3 regions of the Mycoplasma sp. P36-A1 genome follow, and region 2 is predicted to be linked to each of the others. Evidence: a T-box and tRNA genes for the amino acid it is inferred to sense, from the RefSeq annotation. Region 2 holds a T-box; the other regions hold tRNA genes.

Region 1 (10,293 bases), 550 kb from region 2:
CCTATATTACAGTTAAAAGAGAATCTTTCAGAAGTGATGTTTAAGCATGCAACCTTTAATTATAAGTTTACAAACAATAAAGCAATTCTAAATTATTTAATCGAGAATAATGAGGACTTTAAAAATAATTATGAAATATATCAAGATTTACTATTTTCTTTAAAATACAATAATATGGAAATGTTTAAGAAAACAATTGATCAGCCTAATAAATTAGCTTCAGATAAAATTAAATCTTGTATATCTACCTTTATTAAGTATTACGAATATATTAAAGATAGTTTCAATGTTGAGTATGATAATGGAATAATAGAAGGTACAATATCTAAATTCAAAAAGTTAAAAACAATATCTTGCAGGTTTAGAAGATTTGAAAGATTAAAAACTAGAAAAATGATACAAGAATTATTAATTGTATAGAAAAAGCATAAAAAAAAGGATATAACATTTCTGTTATATCCTGTTCTAACTCATGTATCAAATTGTAAAATTCCACCCTATTTGACAAAGAGCCTTAAAAAAAGGATATAACATTTATTGTTATATCCTGAGTAAATCATGCATCAAATAATAAACTTCTATCCTATTTGATATTGAAGTTTTAAAAAACAGTGCTACAATCACTGTTTTAAAAAATATATTAGACAAGAGAGAATTTTTATAATTCCCTATTTAAAGTATATTCCAATACTTATGTTAATTCAATAGATTTATATTGATTTATCTTATATCTTTTCTATATATAAATAATAAATATTTATACTACTCTATCATTTCTTGTCCTCTGTTTTTTTCTATTGCTATTTTATATAACATATTTGCTAACTCTACATCAAACATTGCCATACCAACTACTTTAAAGAATGTTGTTCTTCTAGTATTTATTGGTTTTACTACTCCATTTATAACATTTCCTAAAGTATATATATTATTTGCTGGGAAAATTCCATTGTCTACTGGATCAATTAAATCTCCACTTTCTTCTCTAGCATAATAAACATCTGTATATGCATTTTTTAGATGTGTGAATAAAGCATCTGGATATTCTCTCATATCTGGACGATAAGAACCAATACCTACAAAGTATTTACCTTCAAATAATGCAGGGTCATTTGGAATGACTGGTGTTTGAGAATAAGTTGCTGTTATTATTAATTCACTTTGTTTTACTACATCAGTTGAACTATCACATAAGATAAATTCCATATCTTTTAGTTTCGCAACACTTGCATAATCATCAGCAATTTTTATTAATTTTTGTTTTAATATGTATGAAGCTTCATCTGATAAGTCGTAAATGTATATTTTTGAAATATTTGGTCTCATAACTACTGCAAAGATAACTTGATAAAATGATTGAATACCTGCTCCAATTATTCCTAGACTTTCAACTGTTTCTGGTGTTGTATATTTTATACCAGCAGCAGCTACTGCAGCTGTTCTCATTGATGTTAATATACTTCCATCAAGGATACATTCTATTTTTCCACTTTCACTATTATTTAGTAAAACTACTCCTTGTATTGCAGGCTGTTGATGTTCTCTATTAGATGGGAAGATAGTTTGAATTTTAGATCCTTTTACCTCATCTGAAAAATATGGCATATACAAGTAATTATGGTCTTGTCTAGTAATTCTTAATCTATTTGGCATTAAGTAATTACCTTCTTCATACTTCACCATTAAATCTTCAATTAATGCAACAGAATCTTTTATATCTATTAAATCGGTTACTGTTTGTTTGTTTAAATAAAGCATTATGATGCCCCCCTTTGTTTTTTTTGACTTAAATTTATTTTATCACATATTAAAAGAAATAGCCTTTAATTAACTATTTTTCTAAGCTAATAATTTATCTTTTGTTTTATCAATCCAAACAGCTCCTATTGGTGCTGCAACTAGAATGGATAATAATCCAATTGTCTGTAGTAATTCTCCTGAGCTTATTCCTAATGCTAATGGTGTAGATGCTATTGCTGCTTGTACTGTAGCTTTAGGTGTAAAGGCACCTGCAATAAATAGTTTTTCTTTTTTATTCAAGTTACCTTTATATTCACTAATATACACTCCTACAATGCGCATGAATAATCCTAGTAAAATTATTATTAATGGAAATATACCATATTTTATTAGACTTGATGCACTTATTGAAGCTCCTACAAAGACAAATAGTATTACTTGTACAAAGACCCAAATATTTGCAAATGACTCTTGAATCTTTGCGGTTTGTAATTCGGTTTCACCACTTATTAACAATGATAAAATTGCTACTGCAAACATGCCACTTATATTTATTTTATCACTAAATATTACTTCTATTCCAATAGCAACAAATGACAATGCAATAATTAAGATAACTTTTTGAATACTAGAAAAACTAAATATTTTAGTTGTCAGTTTATAGGTATATGTTATTATTAAACCTAAAATTAAACCAAGTATTAAGGCGATTAGTATGTTTATAATACTTGTTATTTCAAAGTTATTAGCCTGATTTGCTTGTATTAGTATTCCAAATAACAAAACAATATAAATACCTTCTATTGAAGTCGCACATATTAATGTTTCACTTATTCCTTTGTTGTTTAAGCCCTCTTTTTTTATTTGAAGCATTTTAGGTACAATTACAGCAGGCGATGATGCTGCAACAATACAACCACATAGAAATCCTTGAATGATGCTTATATTAAAGATAAAGGATGTAGATAGACTTACAATTATTATTTCTAATATTGATGGTATAAAGGACATTAGTGTCGCAGCTTTTTTGACTTTATAAATATCTTTTATCTTAAGTGAAATCCCAGCTTGTAGTAATAGGATTATTAAAGCAATTTTTTTTATCTCATCTGAGAGATCTAGTACTTGTTTATCTATTAGATTTAAGCTAAATGGCCCAATTAACATACCTGCTATTATCATTCCAAAAATACCTGGTAATTTTATTTTCTGACTTAATTTTGCAAATACTAAACCTACTATTATCATTATTGCGATGCTTTCAAAAAACATTTGATTACTCCTTTGTATATTAAAACAAAACCTATTTTAGGTTTTGTAGAAATCTTATTTTTTTATCTTTCTTTAAATCAAATTGGTATGCAGTCAATATTACTATATATAATATAGCACTTATTAAAGATACACCTAAGACAGTTATGCTTTCACCATTATATGTAATAAAGTTAAATAATAAAAACATTACTTGATTATTTATCATACTATGTGAATTCAAATAAAAACCTATTTGATCCATAAAATATTGGTTATAGAAAAATAAAATCACAAAGCTTAAAACTACACTTATTTTCATATAACGATACTTTGTATCATCAGTTTTTTCAAAAAATAGTATCGCTGCCATTAAAACTACAAAACTAATTGATGAAAAGATAAATGGAAAATTATAGATATACATTATTCCACCGTTTGTCATCAATGAGATATTAGTTATATATATATTTACTTTATCATATACACTTACATTATCAATTAGTGCTACATGAAATGTATAACTTAAAATTGAATTTATTGTTATTAAAAATATTGTTATTAGTATTAAAAAAGCAAAATTTCTTTTTAGTTTCATAATTTATTCTCCCTCATTCTACTACATTTCTATTTTAACAAAATTAATAATATTTTTAAACTATAATAAATAGAAAACTAGAAATATACTAATTTGTATTATTTCTAGTTTAAATCATTATATTCTGTTTTTAAGAAAAAATATAATTAGCTTTCAAGTTTGCAAAATATAACTTTACACATAACTCATCAATTATAATATAAACTTCACTTTTCATTTATTCATCTCCAAAATAATATTAATAATATTTGTACTACACTATTATGACACATCTCGTTTACATATGGCAAACTATATGCTATTAATATTAAATTAAAACTAAACTAAGAGCCATTATTGCCATTCCAGCAATAAATCCATAAATAATTAAATGGTGGTCTCCATATTCATGTGCAGCTGGCAGTAATTCATCAATACTAATATAAACCATTATTCCTGCTATCACACAAAATACTACTCCAAGTAGTCCATCATTTAAAAATGGCATTAATAAAAAGTATGCTATGATTGCACCTACTGGTTCAGCAAGACCTGATAAAAATGAAAATTTAAATGCTTTCTTTTTATCTTTTGTAGCATAATAAATTGGTACTGAAGCTGCTATTCCTTCTGGTATATTATGGATTGCTACTGCTATGGCAATACTTATACCAAGTTGAGGATCTGATAGTCCTGCAACAAAGGTTGCAATACCTTCAGGAAAATTATGAATTGCTATGGCAATTGCTGACATCATCCCTACTCTCATCAACTTCTTTTCTTTTGTGTTTATAGCACAATGCGCTCCAATGGCTTTTTCAATTTCTTGGGCACTCATTTGTGCATTACTACTACTTTGATACATTTCATATTCTTGTGGACTTACAAGCTCATGTGGGTTTGTTTCATTTGGAACTAGAAAATCTATTAAAGCTGCTATGGCAATACCGCCAAAAAAGGCTAAAACTCCAAATAACTCACCTTGTTTACCATCAAAAAATTCTACTAAATTTTTAACACCTTCTGGTAATATCTCAACAAATGATACATAAACCATTACACCTGCAGAAAAACCTAAAGATGCAGCTAAAAACTTCATGTTAGTAGTTTTAGCTCTTAATGCTATTAATGAGCCAATACCGGTTGCTAAACCGGCAAACATTGTCATTAAAAATGCTTGTATAACTACATGAGTTTCAAACATTTAATCTCCCCCTTTTTTCTAATGATTATGCACTCCATGACTAAAGAGTACTAAAGCTAAACCCATTACTATCATTCCTGCTATTACTCCATATACAACTTTATGTCTATCACCATATTTGTTTGCTGTTGGTAATAGTTCATCAAATGCAATATATATCATCATCCCACTGACTAAAGCAAAGATAAATCCTAATATATTATCAGTTAAATATGGTTTTAGAAAAACATGTGTTAACACTGCTCCTAGACCTGTTGCTAATGCAGACAGTGTAGTTATGCCTAAAGCCTTTAGTGGCTTTTTACTTGCATAGTATATTGGTAAAGCAATAGCTATTCCTACTGGAAAATTATGTATAGCAACACTCATCATTAAAGCAATTCCAGTATCAAATTCACTAATAAACGATAAATAAACAGCTGAACCCTCTAATAAATTATGGACTGCAATTGTAACTGCTGTTATAACTCCTAATCGTAAAATATGTGAATTATCATCATTTTCGTTATTACTATTTATATGAGCATGTTCATGTGAATGTGGTAAATATCTATCAAGTAAGTGTGCTATGATTACACCACAAAGCAAGGCAAACATAGCCATAACTCCACCAAATGATGATCCTAATGAATCACTTAGGTGTTCTATACCATGTGGTAAGACTTCCATTAAACTTGCATAAATCATTATTCCCGCACTAAATCCTAAAGATAAATGCGTATAGCTTTTTAATTTATCTTTAAATAGTAAACTGAACAATGCTCCAACGATCATTGCACAACCTGCTAATGTTGAATAAATTAAACCATATATTTCATTACTCATTAAATCACCTCAATCTTATTTATAATAATTATAACCTAGACTATATGGAAATACTACTATTATTTTATTAAAATGACATCTTTTATACAAGTAAGATGAAACTTTATCATAAAAATAAAAAAACATCTCTAAGAGATGTCATTTGTTACATGGTGGCTTCGGACGGAATCGAACCGCCGACACGAGGATTTTCAATCCTCTGCTCTACCGACTGAGCTACGAAGCCAATGGCGGTCCAGACGGGACTCGAACCCGCGATCTCCGCTGTGACAGAGCGGCATGTTAACCACTACACCACTGGACCATTGGTTGCGGGGACAGGATTTGAACCTGCGACCTTCGGATTATGAGCCCGACGAGCTACCGAACTGCTCCACCCCGCGATGTATAAATATTCAATTTTTTAATAAAACTTAATGGCGGAGGAAGAGGGATTCGAACCCCCGCGACCTTTAACAGCCCTGTCGGTTTTCAAGACCGATCCCTTCAGCCAGGCTTGGGTATTCCTCCGTATTAAAATTGGTAGCGGGAGAGGGACTTGAACCCCCGACCTTTCGGGTATGAACCGAACGCTCTAGCCAACTAAGCTACCCCGCCAACTCTTGTATTTTATTAAATGGTGGAGCCTAGCGGGATCGAACCGCTGACCCCCTGCGTGCAAGGCAGGTGCTCTCCCATCTGAGCTAAGGCCCCATTTAAATGGTCGGGAAGACAGGATTCGAACCTGCGACCCCCTGGTCCCAAACCAGGTGCACTACCAAGCTGTGCTACTTCCCGACATATCTTATGTTATTTAAAAATGGCGCGCCAGGCAGGAATCGAACCCACAACCTCCTGATCCGTAGTCAGGCACTCTATCCAGTTGAGCTACTGGCGCATTTATTTGTTCTGTAACTTAAGACTAATATATTATAGCATAGTAAAATACTGTTTGCAATTATTAATGTTACAAATCGAATAGTTTTTTGTTATAACGGTGTTAATTAATGGTATATAATTATTATCGATTATAATAGTATTATTTTATGAGTGTAAGTATATAATTCAATTAAATATTCTTATAAACTTTGACTAATATTACTATTAAAAATTGGTATGTATCATATAATTAAGTGATTTATATTGATTAATTTCTCGACATTAATAAGTTATCTTTTTCATACAACTCAATAATTAACATTTTTAACATACTTTGTATTATTATTTTAAATAGTATTAAAATGACTCTTATTCAATTTTTAGTATCGATAGCATAGTAACTGATTTTACTGTTGTTTCAAACTAAACTTTTGATTTTATATTTTAAATTAAATTATTTATAATATATAGAATTGCGCTGTTTATATATTTATCTTTTATGCTTATCAAATCACTTTTTTATAGATGGTTATTAAAACTTAAAAAACAATATTAACAGTATAGTCAATATTTGTCCATGTCTTAATTTGTAATTTAATGTTTGTTGAAGAATTTATTGGTTATTATAATAAGGACAATGTCTTTTTACTTTTTATTAACATTATGTGCAATTCAATTTTATTTACAAACCAAAAAAAGCCTTTAATAGGCTTTAGTTTTTATAATGGTGGCTTCGGACGGAATCGAACCGCCGACACGAGGATTTTCAATCCTCTGCTCTACCGACTGAGCTACGAAGCCAATGGCGGTCCAGACGGGACTCGAACCCGCGATCTCCGCTGTGACAGAGCGGCATGTTAACCACTACACCACTGGACCATTGGTTGCGGGGACAGGATTTGAACCTGCGACCTTCGGATTATGAGCCCGACGAGCTACCGAACTGCTCCACCCCGCGATGTCTTTTATTCTGTTTTTCTTTTAAATTAAATGGCGGAGGAAGAGGGATTCGAACCCCCGCGACCTTTAACAGCCCTGTCGGTTTTCAAGACCGATCCCTTCAGCCAGGCTTGGGTATTCCTCCGGATTTAAAATGATGGTGGACCTAGCAGGACTCGAACCTGCGACCTACCGGTTATGAGCCAGTAGCTCTAACCAACTGAGCTATAGGTCCATCAATTTATTTAATTTAAAAATTGGTAGCGGGAGAGGGACTTGAACCCCCGACCTTTCGGGTATGAACCGAACGCTCTAGCCAACTAAGCTACCCCGCCGTGTTTCTAATAATATTAATGGTGGAGCCTAGCGGGATCGAACCGCTGACCCCCTGCGTGCAAGGCAGGTGCTCTCCCAGCTGAGCTAAGGCCCCATGTTATTTTTAAAAATGGTCGGGAAGACAGGATTCGAACCTGCGACCCCCTGGTCCCAAACCAGGTGCACTACCAAGCTGTGCTACTTCCCGTTAATTAAGATTTTAATTAACTTGCTTAGAAATTATAACATATTTTTTAATTAAAAATCAATACTTTTTAAAGATATTTTTTTGATTAATTTTTTGTTATTGCAACCAACAAACTCTATTATACACGATAGTTTTTTCATGTCAACAATATTTATGATAAAACTTAAAATTATTGATATATTAGGTGTTTTATACAGCTTCTATTAAATATTTTTATGTTTATATATTGATTAAAATATAAATGAAGCTATAAAAATAGCTTCATTATTTATGTGTTATTCTTTATTTTTTGAATCTAATCCTTCTAACAATTTTCCTAAGTCATTATCTTCATATGAAGTAGTATTTTTTGTTTGAGCTGCTTTTTCATTTTCTTCTAGTTTATTATTAATGTTACTCATTAAATGTTCACTTGTATCTGCTAATTCTTTATCATCACTTTTAGATTCGTTATTCTTTTCTTCTTTTTTTATTTTCTTAATTTCTTCTACTACTGTTTTGATATCAAAATTGGTATTTTCTAACTCTTCTATTTGTGTTTCTTCTTCTTTTACTTTTAATGGTTTTATTATTGTTAATGCAGGATGACTAAATGCTCCATCTGCATAATCTTCACTCATTTTTTTATCCATAACTAATGGTAAATCATCTACACTTGCATCACTTTTTTCTTCTTGAGTATCTACTGGTTTTGTACTTGTAATAATATTGTTGTTTTCAATATTTTCAAGTGAGTTAGCATTTACTCTATCTTCTAATTCTTTTTCGTATTTACTTTTTTCATTTTCATCATCAAAATTTATTTTTTTAGTTTCGGTATTTTCTTCTGGTTGTACTGAAGGTTCTATATCACTTTCATACATTTCATATTTGCTATTCTTTTTCTTTCTTACTGCACTAAAAATTATAGCAATTACTATTAATGAAACTACTATTGCTAGTGGAATCTTATTTTCTAATAAAATATTGTACCAGTGGCTCTCTGATTCACTCACTGTTTTGTCACCATCGCTGTTTTCAGAGCTTTCTGGCTGTGTTTGTGCATTCCTATCATATAATTCTCTTACTTTGGTATTCAGTTCATTACTGTCTTTTATTTTGTTATAATCTAATGTTAGAACTTGCAAGTTGTTCATTGTATTCAAAGGCACTGCACTTGTAATATTGTTATTTGAGATATCTAGATATCTTATATTAGATTGATCTGTTAAAAAATCGATATTTTTCAATTGATTGTTAGCTAAATCTAAGTATGATAATTTTTGAAAATCTTTTAAGTTTAATACTGTTGTTATTTTATTTGATGCAAGATTTAAATTGATAATATTTTTTGGTAAATTATTTATTTTAACTAATTTATTGTTATCTGCTTCTAATACTACTAGTTTAGTAAAATTAGTTAAACTAGAAATTGTTGTTAAATCATTATCTGATATATTCAATTCTTTTAACTTAGATAATCGCAAAATAAAGTCAAGATTATCTAGTTTATTATTGCTTATATCTAAAGCCTCTAAATTGGTGAATTCACTTAAGATGTTTAAATTTTCATCTCTTGTTCCTCTAACATTTAAGTTTGTTAATGAGCTTACATAGTACAATGAATTAAGGTTATTAATATTTCTATTATTTGTTAAATTTATTGTATGCAGTTTATTTAAATATCCCATTGCTCCAACATTTTTGATATTATTGTTTGAAAAGTTTACTTCTTCTAATGCAGGTAATTTGGTAATGTCAGCTATATTTGTAATTGAAGCTGAACTACAGTTTAATATTTTTAAGTTTTCTATTTCACTATTTTTTACTTCATCACTTAGGTCTTTTTCCAAGTTTTTAGCTACACAAGATGCAAAGTTTTCATTTGTTGGAAATGTCGCTTTAAAGGTTGCTGCATTAATACTTTTTACATTCAATAATGCTATTGCTGTTAAAGCAATAGTTAATACTTTCTTTTTAATCACTTTTTTACCCTTCATTTTTTCCCTCCTAGTAACTTACTTCTATCAAATACAATCCACAACCTGGCGCTATTTTAGAGTAGGCGCTTATTTGTTTTTTATTTAATAGTTTTAGCATTTCTTCTATGCTTTTATTCTCTTGTGCTACATCTAATAATATGCTTACTAACTTCCTAATCATGTATCTTAAAAAACCTGTTCCATAAAAATCGATTATTAATATCCCTGATTCTTCTTTAAATCTTATTTCATGTATTTCTTTAATACTATTTTGGTTAATTGTTGCACTTGAAAAGGTTCTAAAGTCTTTTTTTCCTATTAGATGTTTAGATGCCTCAATCATTTTTAATATATTTATTGGTTTACAATATTGTAATTCATAATTTTTTTTAAATACATTATATTCTTTAGTATT
Region 2 (10,293 bases):
GACTAGCAAATTTTGCTTTTATATAAAAGGCAAAAATTATTTGGACTATTATTGGAAATATATTATATATAGTAATGTTGATTATACTTTTAAATCTTGACATAGTTGCACCTACTTTTTAAATTTACTGTTTATATTCTATCATATGTCTTAATAAATGTGTATTAATAAAGTATGATTATTATTCAAAAATAATATGTGGTATTATTATGTTACTAAATAGAAAGAAGGAAATTTTATGAATGTAGATATTAGTCAAAATACGGCATTTCCAATTGCTGAAGTTACTTTGAATGCAGATGAAAAAATTAAGATTGAATCTGGATCTATGGTATATATGAGAGGTAATGTTAAGTTAGAGGGTAATATGAATTCTAATGGTTCAAAAGGTGTTGGTGGTGTCTTAAAAGCATTAGGTAGATCAATGACTAGTGGTGAAAGCTTTTTTATTACAAGTGCTACAGGTAAGGAAAATAATTCAAAAATAGCATTAGCACCTGCTGCTCCTGGAGTTATTAAAAAATTAGAAGTGGGTCAAATTCATTGGCGATTAAATACCGGTGTATTCTTAGCTTGTGAAGAATCAGTATCTTATAATATGGTAAGACAAAGTATAGGTAGAGCAATTTTATCTGGTACTGGTGGATTGTTTGTTATGGAAACTACTGGAGCTGGTGAATTACTAATAAATACTTATGGAGATTTAATTGAGATAAACTTAGATGGTAGTGAACGTTTTGTAATTGACAACTATCATGTCGTTGCTTGGAGTGATACTTTGACATATGATATTGAAATAGCAAGTGGTGTCTTTGGTTTTACTACTGGAGAAGGTGTTGTTAATGTCTTTAATGGTAAAGGTACTGTTTTAATCCAGTCAAGAAATATTCAACAACTAGCTTCTGTTATTGATCCATTTGTAACAAAAGCTCAATAATATATAAGTAAACATATAAAAAAACGAATTCAATTAAGAATTCGTTTTTTATTATTAATGATTGATTACTTCATCGCAACGATCACATAAATCATTGACTACTCTATCTTGTGATACTACATTCCAGCATCTTGGACATGTGTATCCATCAAATTTATTTACTTTAATATAAGCAGTTTCTAGCTCTTCTGAATCTTCTAATCTTTCAAATTTAACATCTGAAACAATATATAATTGATGAAGTTGTGGAATATCTTTAATAAATTCAAAACCATCTTTTGGCCAAACACTTACACTAGCCTCTAATGATTTTCCAACTACTTTTGATTCTCTTGCTTCTTCAATTGCTTTTAAGATATCTTCTCTATGTTTCATAAACATATCATATTTTTCTTCTACTTCTTTTAAGCCTTTAAATTCAAATGCTTTTGGCATATATTCTAAATGCACTGATTCTAATTTATTCTCTTTGTTTATATAAGAATATGTTTCTTCAGCAGTGTGTGGCAATATTGGAGCCAAAATCATTACTAGTGAATTTATTGTATGGAATAGCACTGTTTGAACTTGTCTTCTTCTTAAAGAATCTTCTTTTAAAATATATAATATATCTTTTGTAAAGTCCATATAAAAAGCACTTAGTTCTTTTACTATGAAATTATTTACTGAAGTATATATATTATTAAAATCATATGTATTATATGATTCAATTCCTTTAGTAATGATATTATTAAGTTTTGCTATCATATATTTATCAACATCTTCAAGTGCATCTAATTCTACAAGATTTGCTTCAGTAAAGTCATTTAAGTTACCTAAAATAAATTTAAAAGTATTTCTTATTTTTCGATACGCATCAGATACTTGTTTCATAATGGCATCAGATATTCTAACATCTGCTTGATAATCTGTACTAGAAACCCATAATCTTAATACATCAGCACCATAGACATTAATTAATTTTAAAGGATCAATTGTATTACCTAATGATTTTGACATTTTGTTACCTTTACCATCTAAAGTAAATCCATGACTTAATACTTGTTTGTATGGAGCTTTACCAGTAGCACATGTTCCTACGATCAATGATGAGTTAAACCATCCACGATATTGATCTGAACCTTCCATATATAAATCTGCTGGATATCCTAATCCTCTATCAACAAGTACTGCCTGTGATGATGATCCTGAATCAAACCATACATCCATTGTGTCAGTTTCTTTTGTATATAAATCAATATTTTCATGAGTATCTTTGTATGATTGTGGTAATAGATCTGCTGGATTTGAATCAAACCAGAAATTTGAACCATGTTCTCTAAATTTTTCTTCTATATAAGCAAAGACTTCTTCATTCATAATTGGCTCTTTATTTTCATCAAATAGTATTGGAATTGGTACACCCCAAGATCTTTGTCTTGAAATTGTCCAGTCACCACGATCACGAATCATGTTATATAATCTTGTTTCTCCCCATGCAGGTACCCATTCTACTGTATTAATTTGTTCTAACAACTCTTCTCTTTTTTTAGCTATTGAAGCAAACCATTGTTTGGTTGCTCTAAAGATTACAGGAGTTTTTGAACGCCAATCATATGGGAAACTATGTGTGAATTTTGAAGCTTTAAGTAATGTATGCTTTTCTGTCATTGCTTCAATAATAACATTATTAGCTTTTTCATACCAAAGACCTTGAACTAATTCTCCAGCTTCTTCTGTCATTTTTCCAAAATCATCTACAACTACTTTTAATCCTAATTCGTATTTATTTCCAGCAATATAGTCTTCCATACCATGTCCTGGAGCAGTAGTTACACAACCAGTACCACCTTCAGTATTAACATGATCACCCATGATAACTATACAATCATAATCATATAGTGGATGTGATACAACAATTCTATCTGCTTCTAATCCATTAAACTCTTGGATTAATTCATATTCATATTCTAAATCTTCAAATACTGCTTTTGCTCTTTCTTTAGCAACTACAAGCTTTCCTTCTGGAGTATTGTAAACTCCATACTCAATTCTTTCATTTAAAGCAACTGCTAGCACTCCTGGAACAGTCCAAGGTGTAGTAGTCCAACAAAGAAATTTAACATCTTCTGTTAGTAATTCTTTTCCATCAACCATTTTAAATGTTACATAAATTGAGTTTGAAACCTTATCATGATATTCAATTTCAGTTTCAGCAAGAGCTGTCTCACTTACTGGAGACCAATACACTGGCTTTAATCCTCTATATATTAAACCATCCATTGCCATCTTTGAAAACACTCTAATCTGAGCTGCTTCATATTCTTTTTGTAAAGTTATATATGGATGTTTATAATCTCCAAATGAACCTAATCTTTGAAACTGCATACTTTGATTTTCAATTTGTTTATAAGCATATTCTTCACACAATGCTCTAAATTGAGCAATGCTCATTTCTTTTCTATTAATACCTGATTTGGTAACAGCTGTTTCTATTGGAAGCCCATGAGTATCCCAACCTGGTACATATGGAGAATAATATCCTTGTAATTGTTTTGATCTTACAATTATATCCTTAATTGTTTTATTCATAGCATGTCCTACATGTATATTACCATTAGCATATGGTGGTCCATCATGTAACACAAATGATTCATTTCCTTCTCTACTTTTTAATACTTTTTCATAAAGTTCAATCTCACGCCAGTGATCTTGCATTTTAGGTTCTTTGGTATTTAATTTACCTTTCATTTCAAATGCTGTCTTAGGCATTAAAAGTGTATCTTTGTAATTCATATTTTTTCCTCCTATAATAAAAAAATTCCTTGATATATAATCAAGGAACGAAATTTTCCGCGGTACCATCCTTAGTTCACTGTATAAATCTACAGTACTCTCACTTAAACTTTAACGCAGCTTATACGCTTTTTCTACTACTTTCAAAAAAGTGACTCCCAAATGATCTATTTTATAACTTTATATCATCTTACACCAAATGATGACTCTCTTAAATAAATATTACAAAAACGTTTTGTTCATAGTCGTATATATTTCAATTATACATATTAATGTTAGTTAAGGCAAGAAAAATCAATCTTTTTACTTTTTTATTAGATTATATTTAGGAAAGTTTAATAATAATGCAAATTATGTAATATAAAGGAGGTATCTATGAAATATACAATCAAAGAGTATAAAGTTGAATATATTGAATATGGTGAAAGAGAAGAAATTGATTTAAATATTAAGGATGGCTTTATTGTTAAGCATGCACTTGGTTATTCTAGAAAAGGTGATCAAGAATGTGATTATTCAGCATTTGGTTTAATTATTAATCTTACAAGTAAAACTCATTGTTTAGATTTCTGCATTTGTGCTTATATTGATTTTGAAAATGAACCTTTATCATTACAAAATGAAGATGAGCTTAGTATAGAACTACTTAAAGATTTATACCCAAAGGCAATTAAATTAGTAAATAGAATTAGTTGTCTCTATGGTATTCCCGATTACAATTTGTCTATTCCAGACTTTAGAAAACTTTGGAAAAAATTAGTATTATTTAAAAATACTAACCAATACAGTTAAATAAAAAGGAAATATAATTAGATATATTTATAATAGTCTAAATTAATATTTCCTTTTTTTGTTAGTTTATTACAATCAAATTTCACTATAAATCTTCCATATTTACGTATTGAAATAACATCTTCATTTTTACAAACTCTAGAATAATTATCAGTTGATATTTGATTTACTTTAATATTATTCTCTAGTATATAATTCTTAGCTTGTTCTCTAGATAAATTTGTAATAGCTTTAATAATTACATCTAATCTAGTTGACTTTATTGTTGTATGATATTTTTTAAGATTATCTTCTTCATAAACTATATCATTACTTTTTACTAAGTTAACTTTAGTATTATTAATTTTTTCAATATTTTGTACTACATAATTATATAAATTAGAAACAATTTCAAAATATATATTATTATTATAAACAATAATGCTACCTATAAATTCTTTTTTTATATTATGTGAATACAAAGTTCCTAGTACATCATTATGGTTTATTTGTTTAAATTTATTGTTGTATTCGATTTTAACTAAAGTAGTATATTCAGTTAGGTCTAAATCATTTTTAGAATTAGTAATTGTTAGATAAGATCTTTTACTATTACTAATTTTTGAGTATTTTATGATATCGATATTTTTGATATTTTTAAGTTCATTATTTAATTCTTTCAATAAGATAACATCTATAAAGAAAAGTGTTTTAAAGTTCTGGTTTAAACTAACTTGAAATATAGCTTCATTAATTCTTTCAATTAGCTTATTAATGTCTTTTTCATTTTTATGCATAATAACCTCTTTAAACTAAAAATGCGACATAAATCGCATTTTAAATTATATATTTTTAATTATTCTTCAGTGTCAGTAATTTCACCATGTACTGCAAAATTATTAGGAGTGCATAAGAATACATTAGGTCCAATTTTTTGAACTTCTCCTTCAATTGCGTAAACAACACCACTCAAAAAGTCAATAATTCTCTTTGCTTGATCTTTGCTTACACGGTGTAAATTAATTATACAACCACGTTTACTTTTTAAATGATCTGCAATTCCTTGTGACTCTGAGTAACTTCTTGGTTCAAAAACAACCATTTGTGCACCTTTTCCTGTTGTGTCTTCAAATGAAGATGTACTTGTTACACCAAAGTTTGTATCAGCACTAGTTTCAAATGAACTAGCAATTGGTTCTTCATATGTAGAGCTTTGAGTGCTAAACTCTTCTTGAGTATTGTTGTCAAAGTTTTCTTCATCAACATCAGCACCAATAACCCAGTTTTTTATATCTTTAATAGCCATGTTTTATTCTCCCCTCAAATTATATTATCTATTGTTTCTTAAAAATGCAGGTATTTCTAAATCTTGACTTGAATCTGCTTCAGGTTCAATATTTAAACTGTTATTAGTTTCTTCATTGACTGCAGTAGCAGGTTCAGTTGCAGCAACTGCTTTTGCTTCAACAGCAGGTTGTTGATTTTCTTCTTCTGTAAACAAGCTATTTTCTTGTATTTCAGGAATATCAAAACCTGTAGCTATTACAGTTACAACCATTTCATCATCTAAGTTGTCATTTACTGCAACACCAAAGATAACATTTATTTCTTCATTTCCAGCATACTCTTCAATTACTCTAACAGATTCATTAGCATCCATTAAAGTCATTGATGGTCCACCAGTTACGTTAATAATTGCATGTTTAGCACCAGCAATACTAGCTTCAAGTAAAGGAGAAGCGATTGCTTGTTTAGCAGCAACTTCTGCTTTGTTTTCACCTTGTCCAAGTCCAATACCAATTAAAGCTGAACCTTTGTTTTCCATTACTGATTTAACATCAGCAAAGTCAAGGTTTACTATTGCAGGAACTGCAATTAAGTCAGTAATTGTTTGAACACCTTGAATTAAAATTTTATCAGCTTCTGTAAAAGCATCTCCTACAGGAATAGAACCAACAAATTCTAATAATTTATCATTAGATACAATAATTAATGAGTCAACATTTTGTTTTAATTCATCAATTCCAGCAATTGCATGTTTTGTACGTAATCTACCTTCAAAAGTGAAAGGACGTGAAACAATACCTACTGTTAATGCACCTTGTTCTTTTGATATTTTAGCAATTACAGGTGCAGCACCTGTACCAGTACCTCCACCCATACCTGCAGCAACGAATACCATATCTGCACCTTTAAGTGCATCTTTGATTGCCATTTCACTTTCAAGTGCGGCTTGCTTTCCTATTTCTGGATTAGCACCAGCTCCTAGACCTTTAGTTAGGTTAGAACCTAATTCGATACGCTTAGCTACTCTTGAATTTGCAAGTACTTGTAAATCGGTATTTGCGATTATTAATTCAACACCTTGTATTCCCTCTTCTTCCATTCTGTTTAAGGCATTACAACCCGCGCCACCTACGCCGACCACCTTAATGTTTGCATATTGATCAAACTCTATATTATTCATAAGAAACCTCCAATTTTTTAGTTATTAAATATATATGAAACTAAGCGTTTTATAAAATCCTGCTCCACATTACTATTATTGTTGTTATTATACAACAAATTGTTTTTCTCAACAAGATTAATTGAGTTTATATAGTCCTTTTTATTAACAAAAAGCTTAATTTCTCCCCTTACTCGTGAGAAATTTGCTTCATATATAATTGCTCCTAAGCATTTTATGAAACTTGAGCTCCTTGCACCAAGAACTTTAGAACTAATAATATTATATGGAAAATTTAATTCATATCTCAAAACGTGTTCTAATCCATTAATTTTATTAGCTCCACCAGTGAAGTAAAATAAATCTTCTTCACTTAGTTGTAAGTCGATTATTTCAGTTTTTACTAGGTCTATTATTTCCTTTTGTCTAGACAAAGCTACTTCTGAAAGAAACTTTTGAGTAATTTCTACATCTTCATTACTGTATTCATCATAGTAACGATAAATTACTAAATCTTGTATTCTATCAATATTTAAATCTACATACTTTTTCTTGAAAGCTTCCGCTTTGTTGTTGTCTATCTTTGCTACTAATGCAATGTCGTTAGTTATGTTCTTACCACCAAGTTCAATGGATTTGTAAGATTTCATTGTATTATTTTTAAAATACGCTATGTTAGTACTAGTTGAATTCATATCTACAATGATCGCACCTGATTTTAATGCACTAGGCATCACACTTTCAGAAGCAATTGCAAGAATATCTAAGCATACATCAACAACATTAAAACCACATTCCTCAATTATTTTAATTAACGGATATGCAATAACTGTAGGTATAGTATATACACTACCCTCTAGTTCTATATATCTTGTTTCAAGACCTACTGGATTTGAAACATACCCATATCCATAAGCAGAATATCTATCGATTACAACATTCACAACAAAGTTCTTTTCATTATCATTTTTACGAATCATTTGTTCAATTCCTGTTGCAATTTCATCTTTTTGTATTACTTGATCTTCTCTGATAGCTTCAACTCTTACCTTATCGCTAAACTTCTTACAGTGATTTGAAGGTATGACTAGAATAGTATTTTTGATTTCATAACCTAGTAATGAAGTAATTTCATCTTTTAGTTCAAAAATAACTTTTTTCAAGTCATGCTGATCATCATTATCAAAATTAATATCAATTTTTTTCTCACTGCTAGCTAGGATATAGGGTTTCATGTTGTAATATTCTGCAACCACTGCCTTAATAGAATACTCTGATAATTCAATAGCCATATATATCTCATTGTGTTGCAAAGTAATCAACCCCCAATCTTTTTTAATTATACTATAAATTTACCATATAATAAAGAATAATTAACATTATATGTTTCAAATAATGTTTTAATTGTCGCATTTTCGAACAATTGCTTTATTTTCTGAGTCTAAATATTGTATTACACTACATTTATAACTAGTATTGATTGAAAAACTGTGATATCGTGACCCTACTTTGACAATATTGTCTAAGCTAGTTTCAATATATATTTCTTTTTTTCCAGTCATTATAAATGTAAAAAATTCTTTATCATAATTTGTAGGTGTATATTGTATTTGAGATATCTCATTCAAAACAGAGTCAGCTAGTTGAGAAGTTGTATTTATTAACTTTTTCTTTATATCATCATCTATTTTTTTGTTTTCTGATAATTCTGGTACTACACCTTTGTATCTTGCAGTAACACTATCTTCAAATGTTAGTTTGTTACCACTTTGATCATAGAATACGGTTTTATTATTTTCTGTATCATAAAACAATAGTCTATTTTCACTAACCTTAATTTCAACGCTACCTAATAATGTTTTAGTAACTTCAACATCCTTAAATAAGTTAGAACTTTCTAGTGCTCTACTAATTAAAACTGCTGGTCTTGTAAAAGTAAATTGATTTATTTCTAAATTTGCGATTTCTTTTATTTGTGCATTATCATATCTCTCGTTGCCACTAATGATTATTGAATTTATACGAGAAATAGGTGAAATTAAATATATTATTACTAAAACTGCAGCTATTGCACTTAATAACATATTTCTAGCTTTACGTTCTTTTCTTCGCTTTTTTTCTAATTCGATTTTTTCATTTAAACAATCAATATCGTATAGGCTATTTTTCTCCATTGAAATTTACCAATTCGACTTCTATCTTTAGTTTAACATTAAACTTCTCATTAACTTGTGTTTGTACCAACTTGATTAATTCATAAATGTCTTTAGCACTTGCTCTATCTGTATTTATTATAAAATTAGGATGTTTTATTGAAACCTGAGCATCATTAATTTTATAACCTCTTAACATTGCATCATCTATTAACTTCCATGAACTTAATTCTTTTGAAGGATTTTTAAAAACAGAACCTGCACTGTATGCATCATAAGGCTGCGTATCCATTCTTCTTTTTTTACGATCATTAATTAATTGTTTAATATTTTCAGGATCTTCCTCTTCTAAGTACATCTTTACTGCAAGTACTATCCAATCTCTTTTTGTCTGTAAGATAGAATGTCTATAAGAAAATTCTAACTCTTCGACATTTACCCATTCTACATTGCCATTTCTATATAATAGTACTTCGGATATTACATCAGACATACTTTTTTTATAAGCACCGGCATTCATAAAAGCTGATCCACCAATACATCCAGGTATTCCACTTGCAAATTCAAGTCCTGTTAAACCTGCATTTGCGGTGTGTACTGCTAGTGCAATCATACTTACACCACATTCTGCATATACTTCGTTTCCACTTATCTCATAGCTGTTTAATAGCCTTGTAGAGATGATTATACCTTGAAAGGGTTTATCGTTAATTAAAACATTTGATCCTGCTCCTAAAACAAAGTAATTAATTTTATTTTTTATAGCATAATCAATAGTATTTACTATGTCTTGGTAATTTTTTGATTCTACATAGATATTTGCAGGTCCTCCGACACGATATGTTGTATGTTTGTATAAAGGTTCATCTATTATGATATTAGAAACTCCTAGATTGATTAAATCTTTGTGTATCTTTTTTTTCATTTTTGATCCTCCTTTTTCTTTAACATTAATTTATAGATATTTTCAGCTGAATTTTCAAGATTAAAATCAGAAGTATTTTTGATTATTGATTCATATAATTTATTATCATTTAATAAAAGATCTATACTATTGCTTAAATCTGTTTCTAAATTATCTGTTTCTTCAATCATTAAGGCAGCTTTTTTATCAATTATTGCTTTAGCATTATGATATTGATGATTGTTTGTTACATACTTACTAGGTATTAATATTGCAGGTTTATGTGCTGATAGTATTTCTGTTAATG
Region 3 (10,293 bases), 230 kb from region 2:
GTTGCTTAAAGCGTTTTCTTATGATAAACTTTGGTTAAAGTTAATAAGCGAATTATCTTAGAGAAAAGCAAAAACATTTACTGTTTTTGCTTTTCTTATTAATGGGAATTGAAAGCGTTTTAATTAAATTAATAGGAGGATCTTTAAATGGAAAAGATTATTATTGGTGAGTTGTTAGGAACATTTGTACTTATACTGTTTGGTACTGGTACATGTGCTGCTAATTCACTAAGAAAAAGTTATGCGCAAAACACAGGATGGGTATTCATCACATTAGGTTGGGGATTTGCAGTTTTTGCAGGTATTATAGTTTCTTCACCTTTATCTGGTGCACATCTAAATCCAGCAGTTAGTTTAGGTTTCTTTTTACAAGGAAGCATGTCAATTGTAGAACTATTAGCTTATATAGGAGCTCAATTAGTAGGAGCAATCTTAGGAGCAGCAGCAGTTTATCAACTATACTATCATCACTTTTATGTTGAAGATGAAGATTATGGTGGTGTATTCTTTACAGCTCCAGCAATTAAAGATTCAGTAAGAAACTTTTTTGCAGAGCTAGTTGGAACAGCAACTTTAGTATTATTTATAATGATGATGGCACATGATAAATCAGCTAACTCTTTATTTGTACCATTTATGATTGTTGCAATTGGTATTGCACTTGGATCATTAACAGGGTATGCAATTAATCCAGTAAGAGATTTTGGACCAAGAATAGTTTACTCATTAACAAAGATGGGAAAAAAATATTCAGCAAACTGGTCATATGCTTGGGTACCAATAGTAGGACCGCTATGTGGAGCAGTAGTGGCAAGTTTAATTTATACTTTAATGCTTAACTATTTATAAAAAAGGAGAACAATAATAATGGAAAAATATGTCTTATCACTTGATTTAGGAACAACTTCAATAAGAGCAATCTTATTCAACAAAAAAGGAGAAATCCATGCAGTTGAACAAAGAGAATTTACACAATACTTTCCAGAAGCTGGTTGGGTAGAACACGATGCAAATGAAATTTGGTTAACAACACTTTCAGTTCTAGCAACTTTAGTAGTTAACAATGAAATTGAAGCAGAACAAATTGATAGCATAGGAATTACTAATCAACGTGAAACTACCGTAATGTGGGATAAAAAAACAGGTTTACCTGTATATAATGCCATTGTTTGGCAATCAAGACAATCAGCTGAAATATGCGATGAATTAATTGCTTCAGGTTATGAAACAAAATTTAAAGAAAAAACTGGACTACCTATTGATGCTTATTTCTCAGGAACAAAAGTTAAATGGATTTTAGATAATGTAGAAGGTGTAAGAGAAAGAGTAGAAAAAGGTAAAGTTTTATTTGGAACAATTGATACTTGGATAATTTGGAAATTAACAGCTGGTAAAGCTCATGTTACTGATTACTCTAATGCATCAAGAACTTTAATGTATAATATAATAGATTTGGAATGGGATAAAGAAATACTAGAAATTTTAAATATTCCAGAATGTATACTTCCAGAAGTAAAACCTTCATCAGAAGTTTATGGTATAACAGAACCTGCAATCTTATTTGGTTTTGAAATACCAATTGCAGGAATCGCTGGAGATCAACAAGCAGCTTTATTTGGACAAGGATGTTTTGAAGAAGGATTTGTTAAAAACACTTATGGAACAGGTTGTTTCATGTTAATGAATACAGGAACAAAACCAGTTATTTCTCATAATGGTTTATTAACAACAATCGCTTGGGGAATAGATGGTAAAGTTGAATATGCATTAGAAGGTTCAATCTTTGTAGCAGGAAGTTCAGTTCAATGGTTACGCGATAGCTTAAGACTAATTGAAAATGCAGCAGATACAGAAAAATATGCTAAAAGAATTGAAAATACTCAAGGAGTATACGTAGTACCAGCCTTTGTAGGATTAGGATCACCATATTGGGATCAAGATGCAAGAGGTGCAATATTTGGTTTAACAAGAGGTAGTGGAAAAGAAGAAGTAGTTCGTGCAACCTTAGAATCAATTTGTTATCAAACAAAAGACATAGTAGAAATAATGGCAGATGAATCAGGATTCCCTCTTAAAAAATTAAGAGTAGATGGTGGAGCAGTTGCCAATAGATTCTTAATGCAATTCCAATCAGATATTTTAGGAGTAGAAATAGATGTTCCAAAAGTTACTGAAACAACAGCCTTAGGTGCTGCATATCTTGCAGGATTAGCTACAGGTTATTGGACAAATAAAGAAGACATATCAAAACAATGGGCAGTTGATTGTAACTATAAACCAAACATGGATGAAGAAACTAAAGAAAAACTTTATTCAGGATGGAAAAAAGCAGTAGCAGCAACAATGTCATTTAAAAATTAATAAGCATAAAAAAACTAACTTCATTTATAGGCTCTTTGTCAAATAGGGTGGAATTTTACAATTTGATATATGAGTTAGAACAGGATATAACGGCTCTTTGTCAAATAGGGTGGAATTTTACAATTTGATATATGAGTTAGTACAGGATATAACAGAAATGTTGTATCCTTTTTTTATGATTTTTCTATACAATTAATAATTCTTGTATCATTATTCTAGTTTTTAATCTTTCAAATCTTCTAAACCCGCAAGATATTGTTTTTAACTTCTTGAATTTAGATATTGTACCTTCTATTATTCCATTATTATACTCAACATCGAAACTATCTTTAATATATTCATAATACTTAATAAAGGTAGATATACAAGTTTTAATTTTATCTGAAGCTAATTTATTAGGCTGATCAATTGTTTTCTTAAACATTTCCATATTATTGTATTTTAAAGAAAATAGTAAATCTTGATATATTTCATAATTATTTTTAAAGTCCTCATTATTCTCGATTAAATAATTTAGAATTGCTTTATTGTTTGTAAACTTATAATTAAAGGTTGCATGCTTAAACATAACTTCTGAAAGATTCTCTTTTAACTGTAATATTGGTTTCCAAAAATTTTTGAACTTATTTCTGTTTTTTTCATCTGCATTCATAATTGCAACTCTAGTTTTATTAAAGGCTCTAGTTAAATTCTGATAAATATGAAATCTATCTAATATTATTTTAGCATTAGTAAAGACATTTTTAATGATTTCAATATAAGGTGTATACATATCAATTACAATATATTCAACATTATCAATAGCTTCTTTTGTATAGTAGCTAAAATAGTTCTCTAAGTAAGCTTTTTGTCTGTTTTCTACGATATCTAGTAGCTTTCTTTTTTCACCATCCATAATAACAAAGGACATATTGCCATCAGCATCTTTAGTAGATTTAAACTCATCAAAATGAAGTACTTTTGGTAAATAGGATTTAATAGTAGTAGATTTAGCAGCCTCTGCATAAGTATCTAATACTCTAAAAACAGAATGTGTAGATACATTATGATCTTTAGCAATATAAGTACAAGTAAGCATATCAGTTAATTTAAGAGCAATAAGATATTTAACTTTATTAGAAATAAAACATCCAGGATTAGTTAGGGTATTAGCAGGAATAAAAGTTTTATTACATTCCATACATTTGTAACGAGTTTTAGTAAGCTTTAAATAAGCATCAAAACCAGAAACCATAGGTAATTTAATAAGAGATACTTTTTTATTATGTACATAAAATTTATTATGAACTTTATTACATTTAGGACAAACATTATCATTAAAAAATAGAATTCCATAAAAAACTTTAGAAATATTATCTTTAATTTTTTCATCTTGAAATTTATATATGTTAATATTGGAGTCATTAATTCCAATAATTTCTTTTAATTCTTTATTGTTTTTATTAATTATGTTATTATTAATCATGACATTTATCTCCTTAATTTAGTTTTGTCGCTTAAATTATAACAAAGATAAATGTCTTTTTCTTTATATTAACAATTTAAGGGTGGATAACATTTCAAGTAATACTTGAATTTGTTATTCCACCCTATAAATTATAGAACCCATTTATAAAGTTAGTTTTTTTGTTTAAATAAGTTTTGTTTAAATAAGTTTTGCTAGAATATCTTTAAATAATGGCATTTCATTAATATAATATGCTTTTTTAAAATTAGAAATTTGCTCTTGGCTAAATTTGTTTGGATCTAATTCTAATCTATGTGTAGGTAATGGTCTGTTTTGAGAAATCTTAACATCAATAACAACAGGCTTAGTAGGATTGATTACTTCATCTTGTTCAAAAACCATTTTTAATTCCTCAATAGAGTTAACAGTGTATCCAACAGCAGACATTGATTTAGCCATTAAACCAAAGTCAGCTTCATAAAGATCAACTCCAAAAATATGTTGAGTAGCATATTGTTCACTTTCAATAAACCCTAAAGAATCATTGCTCATAACAATATTGATTACAGGCAAATTATATTTTACCTGAGTTAAAATATCTTGGCAAACCATTGAAAAGCCACCATCACCATTTACTGTAACAACTTGTCTGCTTGGATAAGCTAATTTAGCCGCTATACCACCACAAACACCATAACCCATTGTTGCATATATACCAGAGGTAGTCCATAGCTGATTCGGCTTAAAATCAATGTTTCTAACACATTGTATACTTACGTTTCCAACATCACCAACAATAATAGCATCATCTTTTAATATATTAGCTAAATTAGCCATTATGTTTTCAGCAGTAACCTTTTCTAATTTAAGATTTGCTAAATCTTTAGTGTATTTATTCCAATAATCCATATTTATTTTACAAGCTTTAAGATATGCACTTTCAGTAACATTACCATCTAATTTATCAATAATACTTCTTAAAGTACTTTTAGCATCTGCATTAATACCAACATCAACTCTATGTCTTTTACCAACTATACTAGGCTTAATATCAATTTGAATAAACTTTTGATCTGGTCTAAACATAACTTGAGCAAAAGGGAAATCACTACCAACAAACATAATCAAATCAGCATGTGCGATTGCTTCAGTAGCTGGTTTCGTTCCTAACCTTCCAGATGCTTTTAAATAGTTTTCAAAATCATCACCAATAATATTTCTTGCTAAAGCAGTAGAAACAACAGGCATTTGCAACTTAGTTGAAAGCTCTTTTAGTTCATCTTTACAGCCCTTAGCACCTATACCATAAAATAATAGGGGCTGTTTAGCTTGTTTTAATAAATCAATAGCAGCATCAATATCAGATTCTTCAGCAATAGGATGCTTAATATTAAATTGTTTAGCAGAAGTAATATAAGTGTCATTAATATCAACAGTACCAAAATCAACAGGTATAGTTAAACAGGCAACACCATTATATTCATAAGCTGCTCTAATAGCATCTTCAACCATGTAAGGCATTTGCTGAGGATCCATAACAACTCTATTATAAACACTAACATCTCTTAGCATTGGATCTTCATTCATTTCTTGAAAGTAGTTAGTATTCATAAATTTAGAAGATACTTGTCCAATAATTGCTAAAACAGGAGTCTTATCATGCTTAGCATCATATAAACCATTTAATAGGTGAACAGCACCAGGTCCAGCAGAACCAAAACAAACACCAATTTTTTTTGTAAGTTTAGAATGGGCAGCAGCAGCAAGAGCTCCGACTTCCTCATGTCTAACTTGAATATATTCAATATTACTTTGATCGTTGTATAAAGCCTCCATAGTAGAATTGATAGATCCACCAGGTAAACCATAAATATGCTTAACTCCATAGTCGCTTAAAACATTAAGCATTGCTAAGGCAGAATTAATTTTTTTAAATTCCATAATTATTCCCTCTTTCTAATTATTTATATTCTTAATTTAAATTATAGAATTAGTAATAAATTTTATCAAAAATAATGCAATAATTCATTTTTTAAAAAAATAAAAAAAATAATAAAAATAGCCTTCAAATAGTTGACTTGCATAAACCTACATGATATTATATATAGGCGTTAGGAAATAAAATAACTCTTAGATAGGGGCCTGTAGCTCAGTTGGTTAGAGCACACGACTGATAATCGTGAGGTCGGAAGTTCGAGTCTTCTCAGGCCCACCATTTTATTTCTAACAAATAATAACATTTTAAAATGGGCCTGTAGCTCAGTTGGTTAGAGCACACGACTGATAATCGTGAGGTCGGAAGTTCGAGTCTTCTCAGGCCCACCATTTTAAATTTACATGGGGCCTTAGCTCAGCTGGGAGAGCACCTGCCTTGCACGCAGGGGGTCAGCGGTTCGATCCCGCTAGGCTCCACCATTTTATTTAAAGGATGATTATATGAAATTTTCATTTATACATAATAATATTAATGTCTTTGATTTAAATAAAAGTATTTCTTTTTACAAAAAGTCATTAAATATGGTAGAATCTTCAAGAGTAGAAGCAGAAGATGGATCATTTGTTCTAGTTTATATGAAACCAGAAGAAGGAACTAATCTAATTGAACTTACTTACTTAAGAGATCAAAATAAACCATATAATTTAGGTGATAATGAAATCCATATGGCATTTGAAGTTGATGATTATGCTAAGGCATATGAATTACACAAAGAAATGGATGTAATTGTATTTGAAAACACAGTAATGGGTTTATATTTCATTGCAGATCCTGATGGATACTGGATAGAAATATTGGAAAAAGGGCGTAACTAACCTTTAATATGGACGATTAGCTCAGTTGGGAGAGCATCTGCCTTACAAGCAGAGGGTCAGCGGTTCGAGCCCGTTATCGTCCACCATGCCGGCTTAGCTCAGTTGGTAGAGCAACTGACTTGTAATCAGTAGGTCGGGGGTTCAAGTCCTCTAGCCGGCACCATTGTCCTGTTAGCTCAGTTGGTAGAGCATCTGACTTTTAATCAGAGGGTCACAGGTTCGAATCCTGTACAGGACACCATTTTAAATTAAATATGCGGATGTGGCGGAACTGGCAGACGCGCTAGACTTAGGATCTAGTACTTCGGTGTGCAGGTTCGATTCCTGTCATCCGCACCATATATTTAATAGATAACACCTTTTACAGGTGTTTTTTTGTTGCCTCATTCTGATAGATAAATGTCACTATTTTAATATATGAGTTAGTATTGGATATAACAGAAATGTTGTATCCTTTTTTAATGCTTTATCGCTATACAATTAATTATTCTTGTATCATTATTTTAGTTTTTAATCTTTCAAATCTTCTAAAGCCACAAGATATTGTTTTTAACTTCTTGAATTTAGATATTGTACCTTCTATTATTCCATTATTATACTCAGCATCGAAACTATCTTTAATATATTCATAATACTTAATAAAGGTAGATATACAAGTTTTAATTTTATCTGAAGCTAATTTATTAGGCTGATCATTGTTTTCTTAAACATTTCCATATTATTGTATTTTAAAGAAAATAGTAAATCTTGATATATTTCATAATTATTTTTAAAGTCCTCATTATTCTCGATTAAATAATTTTGAATTGCTTTATTGTTTGTAAACTTACAATTAAAGGTACATGCTTAAACATCACTTCTGAAAGATTCTCCTTTAACTGTAATATAGGTTTCCAAAAATTTTTGAACTTATTTCTGTTTTTTTCATCTGCATTCATAATTGCAACTCTAGTTTTATTAAAGTCTCTAGTTAAATTCTGATAAATATGAAATCTATCTAATATTATTTTAGCATTAGTAAAGTCATTTTTAATGATTTCAATATAAGGTGTATACATATCAATTACAATATATTCAACATTATCAATAGCTTCTTTTGTATAGTAGCTAAAATAGTTCTCTAAGTAAGCTTTTTGCCTGTTTTCTACGATATCTAGTAGCTTTCTTTTTTCACCATCCATAATAACAAAGGACATATTGCCATCAGCATCTTTAGTAGATTTAAACTCATCAAAATGAAGTACTTTTGGTAAATAGGATTTAATAGTAGTAGATTTAGCAGCCTCTGCATAAGTATCTAATACTCTAAAAACAGAATGTGTAGATACATTATGATCTTTAGCAATATAAGTACAAGTAAGCATATTAGTTAATTTAAGAGCAATTAGATATTTAACCATATTAGAAATAGAACATCCAGGATTTGTTAGAGTATTAGCAGGAATAAAAGTTTTATTACATTCCATACATTTGTAACGAGTCTTAGTAAGTTTTAAATAAGCATCAAAACCAGAAACCATAGGTAATTTAATAAGAGATACTTTTTTATTATGTACATAAAATTTATTATGAACTTTATTACATTTAGGGCAAACATTATCATTAAAAAATAGAATTCCATAAAATACTTTAGAAATATTATCTTTAATTTTTTCATCTTGAAATTTATATATATTAATATTGGAATCATTAATTCCAATAATTTCTTTTAATTCTTTATTGTTTTTATTAATTATGTTATTATTAATCATGACATTTATCTCCTTAATTTATTTTAGTCGCTTAAATTATAACAAAGATAAATGTCTTTTTCTTTATATTAACAATTTAAGGGTGGAATAAGTATAACAACTAAATCAAAATATTCAATTTTGGTATGTATATTATTATTAGTAGTAGAGAATTATTTTTTATAGATTGGAGAAAGTTTAATGAAGATACAAGTAAAAAATGCAGTAAAAAAATATAGAGATATGTTGATTTTGAATAATATTAACCTTGAATTTGAAACTGGTAATGCTTATGGAATTATTGGAAAAAACGGTTCAGGAAAGACACAACTAATGAAGGCGATTTGTGGGCACACTAAATTAACTTCTGGACAAATAATACAAGATGGAATTATTATTAGGAATAGAAACAACTTCATTTTAAATGCAGGAATAATTGTTGATACACCAGGTTTTTAGGTGATGTATCATGCTTAAATAATTTAGAAAAAATTAGACTAATTAAAAATGAAACAACTTTAAATGAAATGTTGAACTTAAATGAATTATTCAATTTAACTCCATTTATAGAAAAGAAGTATGCACAACTATCTTTAGGTAATAAACAAAAAATGTTGATTATTCAAGCATTGATAGATAATTCAAGCATACTAATACTTGATGAACCTTTTAATTCATTAGATACTCAAACTAGCGAAATATTAAAAGAGTACTTAATTCAATTTAAAAAGAAAGGTATATTAATAATATCCTCACATTATAAAAACGATATCGAAGAGATTAGCGATGTATTAATACAAATTGAAAATGGAGGAATTATAAATTGAGAAAAAACATTTCAAAAGTAATAACTCTTTTCATTGTTTTACTAATTGTTAGTAGTTGTTCAGCAAATAACAATAGTAAAGAAGTCATTAATAGATATGAAGAGTGTATAAATGATACAGACATTAGAGATTATAACAAAGAAGCAGTAAATTATGTTTCACAGTTGAATATAAAGCATTCTCAATTTACAAACAAAGTAAAATTGATTAAATCAAACAAAGATACTAAATGTTATATAGATGGAGATAAAAAAGTTCGATTAGATAGTAATATAATAAATGATCAAGAATATCCAATTGCAATTTTCATACTATATAAAGATGTTGATATTAAAGAAATTAAAAATGATTTAAATATACTTTTACAAAATAATAATCAAAAAGCAATTAGTAATAATGATGTAAAAAAGTTATTAGAAGATGAGTATTTTTATATCGGTAAATATGAAATTAGAGTGACTGAAAGTGAAGGTATTTTAGAAATAAGATTTCTAGTATCAGTTGTTGATGTTGAATAATAAATTTAATTGTTGAAAAAGAAAAGATATTATTTATAAATATTAATGAATTTATTTCTAGAATAGTTAAATACTAGCTTAATCGTAAAGATTAGGCTTTTTTATTTATAGTATAAAAAATAAAAAATCTAATTATAAAGTATAATTTATACGATAATAAAAGTAAATATAATTAAAGTTTCAAATAAATACTGTAAAGTAAAGATTAAAACTTGTATAGTAAAAACTAATTATCTTGAATTTAAGATGATTATTTGATAAGATAATAAACAATAATTAATTGCAATACATTTTTAGCAATTCTATTATAATAATATATATAAAGAACATATAGTTCTTTTTTTATTAAAATAAATGGAGGTATACATATGAGAAATGACTTAAAAAAATTAAGTAAATACAAACCAGCACCTAATTCTTTAATAAACCTTGCCCAAAATGAAAATTACTTTTTAAATTGGCAAGAATATTTAAGTGATCAAGAATTATTAGCAATAAGAGATCTTAACTTTGGCTTTTATGGTAATAACTATCATGATGAGTTAGTTAGTGAGTATGCTAAAATATATAATATTGACAAAAATATGATATGTCCAAGT

Evidence for each region. A T-box is a leader RNA that pairs with one kind of tRNA and senses whether it is charged. The one in region 2 lies ahead of ileS (isoleucine--tRNA ligase), so its partner is inferred to be a tRNA-Ile.
Region 1: it encodes a tRNA-Ile, which carries the amino acid that the T-box ahead of ileS (isoleucine--tRNA ligase) is inferred to sense. The anticodon was not compared.
Region 3: it encodes a tRNA-Ile, which carries the amino acid that the T-box ahead of ileS (isoleucine--tRNA ligase) is inferred to sense. The anticodon was not compared.

The regions. Positions count from the first base shown of each region.
Region 1 covers NZ_CP168083.1:1,337,073-1,347,365, forward strand. Annotated here, with positions in the region: gene ACD762_RS06455 (ISL3 family transposase) at 1-420, shown strand, start outside; gene ACD762_RS06460 (ornithine cyclodeaminase family protein) at 763-1,758, opposite strand; gene ACD762_RS06465 (cation:proton antiporter) at 1,840-3,012, opposite strand; gene ACD762_RS06470 (hypothetical protein) at 3,044-3,589, opposite strand; gene zupT (zinc transporter ZupT) at 3,897-4,772, opposite strand; gene ACD762_RS06480 (ZIP family metal transporter) at 4,791-5,597, opposite strand; tRNA gene ACD762_RS06485 (tRNA-Phe) at 5,748-5,823, opposite strand; tRNA gene ACD762_RS06490 (tRNA-Asp) at 5,826-5,901, opposite strand; tRNA gene ACD762_RS06495 (tRNA-Met) at 5,904-5,980, opposite strand; tRNA gene ACD762_RS06500 (tRNA-Ser) at 6,015-6,107, opposite strand; tRNA gene ACD762_RS06505 (tRNA-Met) at 6,118-6,194, opposite strand; tRNA gene ACD762_RS06510 (tRNA-Ala) at 6,215-6,290, opposite strand; tRNA gene ACD762_RS06515 (tRNA-Pro) at 6,298-6,374, opposite strand; tRNA gene ACD762_RS06520 (tRNA-Arg) at 6,398-6,474, opposite strand; tRNA gene ACD762_RS06525 (tRNA-Phe) at 7,181-7,256, opposite strand; tRNA gene ACD762_RS06530 (tRNA-Asp) at 7,259-7,334, opposite strand; tRNA gene ACD762_RS06535 (tRNA-Met) at 7,337-7,413, opposite strand; tRNA gene ACD762_RS06540 (tRNA-Ser) at 7,447-7,539, opposite strand; tRNA gene ACD762_RS06545 (tRNA-Ile) at 7,553-7,629, opposite strand; tRNA gene ACD762_RS06550 (tRNA-Met) at 7,653-7,729, opposite strand; tRNA gene ACD762_RS06555 (tRNA-Ala) at 7,749-7,824, opposite strand; tRNA gene ACD762_RS06560 (tRNA-Pro) at 7,841-7,917, opposite strand; gene ACD762_RS06565 (leucine-rich repeat domain-containing protein) at 8,193-9,896, opposite strand; gene truA (tRNA pseudouridine(38-40) synthase TruA) at 9,907-10,293, opposite strand, start outside.
Region 2 covers NZ_CP168083.1:790,906-801,198, reverse strand. Annotated here, with positions in the region: gene ACD762_RS03725 (lysostaphin resistance A-like protein) at 1-103, opposite strand, end outside; gene ACD762_RS03720 (TIGR00266 family protein) at 239-937, shown strand; gene ileS (isoleucine--tRNA ligase) at 992-3,712, opposite strand; T-box leader at 3,753-3,964, opposite strand; gene ACD762_RS03710 (hypothetical protein) at 4,088-4,504, shown strand; gene ACD762_RS03705 (YlmH/Sll1252 family protein) at 4,522-5,280, opposite strand; gene ACD762_RS03700 (cell division protein SepF) at 5,340-5,789, opposite strand; gene ftsZ (cell division protein FtsZ) at 5,814-6,950, opposite strand; gene ACD762_RS03690 (cell division FtsA domain-containing protein) at 6,968-8,221, opposite strand; gene ACD762_RS03685 (FtsQ-type POTRA domain-containing protein) at 8,330-9,103, opposite strand; gene murB (UDP-N-acetylmuramate dehydrogenase) at 9,090-10,007, opposite strand; gene murG (undecaprenyldiphospho-muramoylpentapeptide beta-N-acetylglucosaminyltransferase) at 9,980-10,293, opposite strand, start outside.
Region 3 covers NZ_CP168083.1:562,212-572,504, forward strand. Annotated here, with positions in the region: gene ACD762_RS02510 (MIP/aquaporin family protein) at 148-849, shown strand; gene glpK (glycerol kinase GlpK) at 868-2,361, shown strand; gene ACD762_RS02520 (ISL3 family transposase) at 2,546-3,826, opposite strand; gene spxB (pyruvate oxidase) at 4,007-5,749, opposite strand; tRNA gene ACD762_RS02530 (tRNA-Ile) at 5,947-6,023, shown strand; tRNA gene ACD762_RS02535 (tRNA-Ile) at 6,057-6,133, shown strand; tRNA gene ACD762_RS02540 (tRNA-Ala) at 6,148-6,223, shown strand; gene ACD762_RS02545 (VOC family protein) at 6,245-6,619, shown strand; tRNA gene ACD762_RS02550 (tRNA-Val) at 6,630-6,705, shown strand; tRNA gene ACD762_RS02555 (tRNA-Thr) at 6,707-6,782, shown strand; tRNA gene ACD762_RS02560 (tRNA-Lys) at 6,785-6,860, shown strand; tRNA gene ACD762_RS02565 (tRNA-Leu) at 6,876-6,958, shown strand; gene ACD762_RS02570 (transposase) at 7,104-7,298, opposite strand; gene ACD762_RS02575 (ISL3 family transposase) at 7,411-8,370, opposite strand; gene ACD762_RS02580 (ATP-binding cassette domain-containing protein) at 8,551-8,808, shown strand; gene ACD762_RS02585 (ATP-binding cassette domain-containing protein) at 8,850-9,197, shown strand; gene ACD762_RS02590 (hypothetical protein) at 9,173-9,694, shown strand; gene ACD762_RS02595 (pyridoxal phosphate-dependent aminotransferase) at 10,063-10,293, shown strand, end outside.